2 linked regions of the Mumia flava genome follow. The protein of the gene in region 1 interacts with the protein of each later gene in a pairwise test. Links are inferred from orthologs where the notes say so. Each region holds a gene or a part of one and is shown on either strand. Other genes may lie near its edges.

The links. Proteins that work in one complex are often made in the same cells at the same time.
Region 2: the proteins of CLV56_RS07530 (region 1) and dnaE interact in binary tests that used the Escherichia coli proteins (3 or more experiments, as listed by UniProt). The link is inferred for Mumia flava from one-to-one orthologs.

Annotation. Positions count from the first base shown.
Region 1 is NZ_PGEZ01000001.1:1,580,935-1,584,948, forward strand. What follows is about bases 638-3,451. They hold CLV56_RS07530 (pyridoxal phosphate-dependent aminotransferase), read left to right. Parts: upstream 638-1,372; coding sequence 1,373-2,530; downstream 2,531-3,451. Other genes in these bases: CLV56_RS07525 (class E sortase), read right to left, coding at 651-1,334; CLV56_RS07535 (hypothetical protein), read left to right, coding at 2,621-3,451. Also shown: pyrE (orotate phosphoribosyltransferase), read right to left, coding at 1-461; more of CLV56_RS07535, read left to right, coding at 3,452-4,014. UniProt on the Escherichia coli protein: Shows aminotransferase activity with methionine and histidine as substrates, and to a lesser extent also with phenylalanine.
Region 2 is NZ_PGEZ01000001.1:222,073-226,177, reverse strand. It holds dnaE (DNA polymerase III subunit alpha), read left to right. Parts: upstream 1-368; coding sequence 369-3,905; downstream 3,906-4,105. Other genes in the region: CLV56_RS01050 (hypothetical protein), read left to right, coding at 3,959-4,105; CLV56_RS01060 (IclR family transcriptional regulator), read left to right, coding at 1-265. UniProt on the Escherichia coli protein: DNA polymerase III is a complex, multichain enzyme responsible for most of the replicative synthesis in bacteria. This DNA polymerase also exhibits 3' to 5' exonuclease activity. The alpha chain is the DNA polymerase catalytic subunit.

The sequences.
Region 1 (4,014 bases):
TCGCGGTCGACGATCACCGCGACGGCGACCACCTCGGCACCCGCCTCGCGCAGCGCCTCCACGGCCGTGAGCACCGAACCACCGGTGGTCGAGGTGTCCTCGACGGCGACGACCCGACGGCCCTCGACGTCCGGACCCTCGATCCGCCGCTGGAGCCCGTGCGCCTTCTCGGCCTTGCGGACCACGAACGCATCGAGCGGGCGGCCCTGCGCCGCAGCCGCGTGCATCATGGCCATCGCGACCGGGTCGGCGCCCATCGTGAGCCCGCCGACTGCGTCGTAGGAGAGATCGTCGAGCAGGTCGAGCATCACCTTGCCGACCAGCGGGGCGGCCTCGTGGTCGAGCGTCACGCGGCGCATGTCGACGTAGTAGTCGGCCTCCTTGCCGGACGACAGCGTGACGCGCCCGTGCACGACCGCCTTCGCGGTGACCTGACGGACGAGGGCCTCGTGATCGCTCATGGGGCGAGGGTATCGGGGGGACGTCTCGATCGTCGCTCCGCTCCGCCTCGACGAACGAAGCATCGTCGCTCCGCTCCACGGCGGTCGCGTCTCGATCCTCGCTCCGCTCGGCCTCGACGAGCGGAGCTGCCTCCGGTACTCGAGGCACGAGCGCAGCGAGTGATCGAGAGTCGACGAGCGCAGCGCCGGCTACTTCTTCACCGCGCTCTCGAGCTCGCCGAAGACGATGCTGCGCTTGTCGGTGTGGAACAGCTCCGAGCAGGTCACCATCGTGATCAGCTTCTCGGTCGGCTCGGCGTCCGGCGCACCCGGCACGGGGTCCAGCACCCAGCCCTCGGAGAAGTCGAGCTCGCGGTCCGTGCCGTCGTCGCGCAGCACGTAGGTGTAGACGTGGGTGCGCGTCTCGACGACCACCTCGTCGCCGGCCCTCAGCTCGAGGAAGTGCCGGAACGGCTCTCCGTGGGTGACCCGGTGGCCGGCGATCGCGAAGTTGCCGACCCGACCGGGCCGCGCGGTGTCCGGGAACCACCCGACCCCGCTGGCCAGCGACGCGTCGTCGACGCCGCGTACGACCGGCATCACGTAGTCGTCGCCGAAGCGCGGCACGCGCAGCAACGCCATCGCGTCGCCGATCTCCACCGGCTCGGTGGCTCTGACCGGCGCGTCCCACTCGCGTACGAGATCCTGGCGCAGCTCGGCCTGGTGCTGCTTGGAGATGATGTTGGTCCCGAAGTACTGCCAGCCGACGTAGCCGAGCATCCCCACGCCGACGAGCACGAGCACCAGCCCGAGAGCCGTCAGGACACGACCCGTCCGGCTCCGGCGCTTGCTGCGCGGGCCCGGCGGGGCGGGTTCGGTGACCTGTGTGCTCACCTCGTCATTGTCGCACCGACGCCGTAGGGTCGGAGGCGATGAAGTCCACGAGCGCACGCGTGGCCGACCTCGGCACGACGATCTTCGCCGAGATGTCGGCACTGGCGGTCCAGACCGGCGCGGTCAACCTCGGCCAGGGCTTTCCTGACACCGACGGGCCGGCCGACGTGGTCGAGCAGGCGGTGGAGGCGATGCGCGGCGGCGCGAACCAGTACCCGCCCGGCGCCGGCATCCCGGCGCTGCGCGAGGCGATCTCCACCCACCAGAAGACCTGGTACGGCCTCGACGTCGACCCCGACACCGAGATCGCGGTGTCGACCGGCGCGACCGAGGCGATCGCCGCCGCCCTCCTCGGACTCGTCGACCCCGGCGACGAGGTCGTGGTGCTGGAGCCGTACTACGACTCCTACGTGGCGGTGCTCGGCTTCGCCGGTGGCGTGCGCAGGCCGGTGACCCTGCGTCCGCCCGACTTCCGCCTCGACCTCGACGAGCTCCGCGCCGCGGTCGGACCGCGGACCACGACGATGCTGATCAACAGTCCCCACAACCCCACCGGGACGGTGCTCACGCGCGAGGAGCTGACCGCGATCCGCGACCTCGCGGTCGAGCGCGACCTCACGGTGATCACCGACGAGGTCTACGAGCACCTCACGTTCGACGACGTCCCGCACATCCCGCTGGCGACGCTGGACGGCATGCGCGAGCGGACGCTGACGATCTCGAGCGCGGGCAAGTCGTTCTCGTTCACGGGCTGGAAGGTCGGGTGGATGAGCGGTCCGGCGGAGCTGGTCCGCTCGGCGGTGGGCGCGAAGCAGTTCCTGAGCTACACGTCCGGCGCGCCGTTCCAGCCCGCGATCGCGTACGCCCTGGGCCACGACGCCTCCTACTTCGAGCGCTTCGCCGCCATCCTCCAGTCGCGCCGCGACCAGCTCTGCGCCGGGCTGAGCGAGATCGGCTTCACGACGTACGTCCCGCAGGGCACCTACTTCGCGCAGACCGACATCCGCCCGCTGGGGTACGACGACGGGATCGAGTTCTGTCTCGCGCTCCCGAAGACCGCCGGGGTGGTGGCGATCCCGACGCAGGTGTTCTACGACGACGTCGCGACCGGCCGGCCGCTGGTGCGGTGGGCGTTCTGCAAGCAGGAGAGCGTGATCGCGGAGGCGCTCGACCGGCTGTCCGTGCTGGCTCGCTAGGCACCGACAGGCATCGGGCCCGGTGACGTGACGGGGATCACGCGCTAAGGTCACTCCCGTTGACACCCCCGGTCATCCCAGGAGCTCCCGATGCCGCACCTCCCCCAGCGCTCCCTGCGCGTCGCCACCGCCGTCGGCGCCGCCGCACTCGGTCTCGCCCTCGCGGCCCCTGCGTCCGCCGACGGGTCCTTCGGGCCGCTCCCTCCGCAGAACCCGCACACCGCCCCGAACGGCACCGCGACGATGCACGGCGACACCGCGTCGAGCGACACCACCCCGTACGGCAGCCCGGGCACCGGCCGCATCGACGCCGTACGCCGCGGGCTCGCCGCCGCCTGCCCCGCGATCACCGTCGGGGCCGACGGCATGCCCGTCGCGCTGTGCACGGAGGTGCTGGGCCGCACCCCGGTCGTCCACCTGCTGAACCCCGACACGGGGCGGAGCCTGGCGTCGCTGCGGGTCGAGAAGGGCGCGCTGTTCGGTGGCGTCTACGCCTTCCTCGACGATGCGGACCGGCTCGTGCTCGTCGACGGCGACCACAACCTGCTGCGGATCAGCCACCGCAGGACCTGGCTCGGGTGGCGGCTCGAGGTCGCCTCGTCGACGTCGCTGGACGCCGCGATCCCGGACGGAGCCTCGGTCGTCGGCCTGTCGCCGGGCTGGGACGGCGAGGTGTGGTTCGCCGCGAGCGACGGCACCGTCGGCACCGTGGATCCCGACGGGACCGTCCGCACGACCGCGCTCGGCGAGCCGGTCCAGAACAGCATCTCGACCGTCCCCGGGCTGACCGGCGTCGTCACCGAGCACGCCCTGTACGGCGTGAAGCGCGGTGCCGACGGCGCACCGGCTGTGGCGTGGCGCCAGCCGTACGACCGGGGCCCGTCGCGCAAGCCCGGTCAGCTGAGCTGGGGAAGCGGGGCGACGCCGACGTTCTTCGGGCCGGTCGACGGGACCGAGTACGTCGCGATCACCGACAACGCCGCCCCGCACGAGAACCTGATCGTCCGGCGCAGCGCGGACGGCGCCGCGGTCTGCCGCCTGCCCGTGCTGACCGACCACGCCGCCTCCGGCACCGAGGACTCGATGATCGCGTCCGGTCGCAGCATGATCGTCACCAACACCTACGGCTACCCGTACCCGGCGTCGCCGGAGGGTGTCCCCGACCCGGTCCCGGCGACCGCGGACTTCGACGGGGGCATGACCCGGGTGGACGTGAGGGCCGACGGGTCGGGCTGCGACGTCGTGTGGGAGAACGACGTCGCGTCCGCTGCACTGCCGCGGCTGTCCCTCGCCGACGACCTGATCACCACGATCACCGTGGACGGCCCGACCGGGCTGGTCGGGAGTCACACCATCGCCGCCTACTCCTACGCGACCCTCGATCCGCACACCGGGGCGGAGCTGAGCGCGTCGTTCCTGGGACTGGGCCTCGCGTACAACCCGCTCCAGATGACCGGCACGACGGCTGCGAACGGCACGCTCTA
Region 2 (4,105 bases), 1.4 Mb from region 1 along the record:
GCGCATCCGGGCGTCGGGCGTGTCGATGGATGCGGAGGAGAACGAGCTCGGGGTCTGCTGTGTGGGAGCGGCCGTCGTCGACAGGCGCTCGCGCCCGGTCGCCGCGATCAGCGTCTCGGGTCCGGCGGCGCGCATGACGGCGTCGCGGCGGGCCGAGATCGCACCGCTGGTCCGTGACGCTGCCCGGGCCATCGAGGAGGCCCTGGGCTACCGCGGTCGGGTTCCCGCACCGGTTCCGGGGGCGCCGACCGAGGCGTCTCGATGACCTTTCCCGAGCGGCTCCGCGTGCCGCCCGAATCCCGTCGGTGGGCGCGACTAGAGTATGAGTCCTTCCCCGGTCCGCATCGTCTTGAGGAGGCCCCTGCCTGATGTCGAGCCGAGACTCGTTCGTGCACCTGCACGTCCACACGGAGTACTCGATGCTCGACGGTGCAGCGCGGCTGTCGGACATGTTCGCCCGGACGGCCGACCTCGGCATGGACGCGATCGCCATGACCGACCACGGCAACGTCTTCGGCGCGTACGACTTCTACAGCAAGGCACGGGCCGCCGGGGTGAAGCCGATCATCGGGATGGAGGCGTACCTCACGCCCGACACCCACCGCGGCGAGCGCAAGCGCGTCCAGTGGAACAAGGGGGGCGACGACGACGTCTCCGGCGGCGGCGCGTTCACCCACATGACGCTGCTGGCCGAGTCGACCACGGGGATGCACAACCTCTTCCGGCTGTCGTCGCGCTCGTCGCTGGAGGGGTTCTTCTACAAGCCTCGTGCGGACCGCGAGCTGCTGGCCGAGTACGCCGAGGGCCTGATCGCGACCACGGGCTGCCCGTCCGGCGAGGTGCAGACCTGGCTACGGATCGGCGACTACGACAAGGCGCGTGCGTCGGCCGCGGAGTTCCGCGACATCTTCGGCAAGGACAACTTCTTCGTCGAGCTGATGGACCACGGCCTGTCGATCGAGAATCGCGTCCGCGACGGCCTGCTCCGCCTCGCCAAGGACCTCGATCTGAGGCTCGTCGCGACCAACGACTCGCACTACACCCACCCTGAGGACGCGACCGCGCACGGCGCGCTGCTGTGCGTCCAGTCGGGCAAGACGCTGCAGGACCCGACGCGCTTCAAGTTCGACGGGGACGGCTACTACATCAAGTCGCCGCAGGAGATGCGGGCGATCTGGGAGGACCAGGCGGGCCTGCGGGAGGCGTGCGACAGCACGCTGCTGATCGCCGAGCGGTGCAACGTCGAGTTCACCGAGGGCGAGGGCCGCTTCATGCCCCGGTACCCGGTGCCCGAGGGCGAGAGCGAGACCTCCTGGTTCATCAAGGAGGTCGAGCGCGGACTCCAGGCCCGCTACCCCGAGGGGGTCCCGGACTACGCCCGCAAGCAGGCCGAGTACGAGACCGAGGTCATCATCGGCAAGGGCTACCCGGGCTACTTCCTGGTCGTCGCCGACTTCATCAACTGGGCCAAGGAGCAGGGCATCCGGGTCGGCCCGGGGCGCGGGTCCGGTGCAGGCTCGATGTGCGCGTACGCGATGCGGATCACCGACCTGGACCCGATCCCGCACGGCCTGATCTTCGAGCGGTTCCTCAACCCCGAGCGCAAGTCGATGCCGGACTTCGACGTCGACTTCGACGAGCGCCGGCGCGGTGAGGTGATCCGCTACGTCACCGAGAAGTACGGCGACGACCGGGTGGCGATGATCGTCACCTACGGCACGATCAAGGCCAAGCAGGCCGTCAAGGACGCCTCCCGCGTGCTGGGATACCCGTTCTCCATGGGGGAGCGGATCACCAAGGCGATGCCGCCGGCGGTGATGGGCAAGGACGTCCCGCTCAAGCAGATCTTCGACGAGACCCACAACCGCTACAGCGAGGGCGGCGAGTTCCGTGCGCTGTACGACTCCGACCCGGACGCGAAGAAGGTCGTCGACACCGCCGAGGGCCTGGAGGGCCTGAAGCGGCAGTGGGGGGTGCACGCGGCCGGGATCATCATGTCGAGCGAGCCGCTGCTCGACATCGTCCCGGTGATGAAGCGCGAGCAGGACGGCGCGATCATCACCCAGTTCGACTACCCGACGTGCGAGACGCTCGGGCTGGTCAAGATGGACTTCCTGGGGCTTCGCAACCTCACCGTGCTCGACGACGCGCTCGAGAACATCGCGAACAACCGCGGCGAGCAGGTCGTCCTGGAGGACCTGGGTCTGGACGACCCGGACGCGTACGCCTTGCTGTCGCGCGGCGACTCACTCGGGGTGTTCCAGCTCGACGGCGGGCCGATGCGGGCGCTGCTGCGCCTGATGAAGCCCGACAACTTCGAGGACATCTCGGCGCTGATCGCCCTGTACCGCCCGGGCCCGATGGGCGCGGACTCCCACACGAACTACGCCCTGCGCAAGATCGGCCGCCAGGAGATCACGCCGATCCACCCCGAGCTGGCCGAGCCGCTCGAGGAGATCCTGTCGACCAGCTACGGCCTGATCATCTATCAGGAGCAGGTCATGGCGATCGCGCAGAAGCTCGCCGGCTACTCCCTCGGCCAAGCCGACCTGCTCCGGCGCGCGATGGGCAAGAAGAAGAAGGAGGTTCTCGACGCCGAGTACGAGAACTTCGAAGCCGGGATGAAGGCGAACGGCTACTCGCCCGCGGCCGTGAAGACGCTGTGGGACATCCTGCTGCCGTTCTCCGACTACGCGTTCAACAAGGCGCACTCGGCGGCGTACGGCGTGGTGTCCTACTGGACGGCCTACCTCAAGGCGCACTACCCGGCCGAGTACATGGCGGCCCTCCTGACCAGCGTCCGCGGCGACAAGGACAAGTCCGCGATCTACCTGAACGAGTGCCGCCGGATGGGCATCAAGGTGCTCCCGCCCGACGTCAACGACTCGGAGGCCAACTTCACCGCGGTCGACAACGACATCCGGTTCGGCCTGTCGGCGATCCGCAACGTCGGCCACAACGTCGTCGATGCCATCACGGCCGCCCGCGAGGCCGAGGGCGCCTACGCCGACTTCTCCGACTTCATGGAGAAGGTGCCGCCGGTCGTCTGCAACAAGCGGGTGATCGAGTCCCTGATCAAGGCCGGCGCCTTCGACTCGCTGAAGCACTTCCGGCGCGCGCTGGTGACGGTCCACGAGGACGCCGTCGACCAGTACGTCGACATCAAGCGCAACGCAGCGATCGGTCAGGACTCGCTGTTCGCGGGTCTCGACGACCAGGCTGCGGGCTTCGCCGGCGCGAGCGTCGCGGTGCCCGACGTCGAGGAGTGGGACAAGACGACGCTGCTGGCGCACGAGCGCGAGATGCTCGGTCTGTACGTCTCCGACCACCCGTTGTTCGGACTCGAGCACGTGCTGCGTGCGGTCAGCGACTGCACGATCGGCGAGGTGATCGCCGACGAGGAGCGCCCGGACAACAGCAACGTGACCGTGGCCGGGCTGGTCACGGGGATCCAGCGCAAGCTGACGAAGAAGGGTGATCCGTGGGCGATCGTGACCGTCGAGGACCTCGAGGGTGCGATCAACGTGATGCTCTTCCCGTCGGTCTACACGTTGTCGGGCCATCTGCTGGTCGAGGACGCCGTGGTCGTCGTGAAGGGCCGGTTGCGCCGCAAGGAGGACACCCCTGAGATCAGTGCGACCGAGGTGAGCGCCGCCGACCTGTCCGTCGGGACGGAGGGGCCGGTCGTGATCTCGGTGCCGACGTCGCGCTGCACCGCCGGTGTCGTCGAGCAGCTGCGTGACGTGCTGGCGAGCCATCCCGGTGCGACCGAGGTGCACCTGCGGCTGGTCGGCAACCGCAGCACCAAGGTGATGCGGTTGGACGCCCGCCTGCGGGTGAGCCCGTCGTCCTCGCTGATCGCCGATCTCAAGGCGCTCCTGGGGCCGGGCTGCCTCGCGTCGTGACGTCGGTCGGGGGCGCGGTGTTCGCGCCGGGTGACGCGCGCGATGATGGTGCGATGGCCGACCGACCGGACGACTCACGCGCAGGACGACGTGTCGCCGCCGTGTTGCTGGCCTACGTCCTCGCGGGGATTCTCGCGGGCGTGCTGTGGGCCTGGCTGGCCGACCCGGTCCAGTTCACCGTCGTCGGCGGCGACGACGGC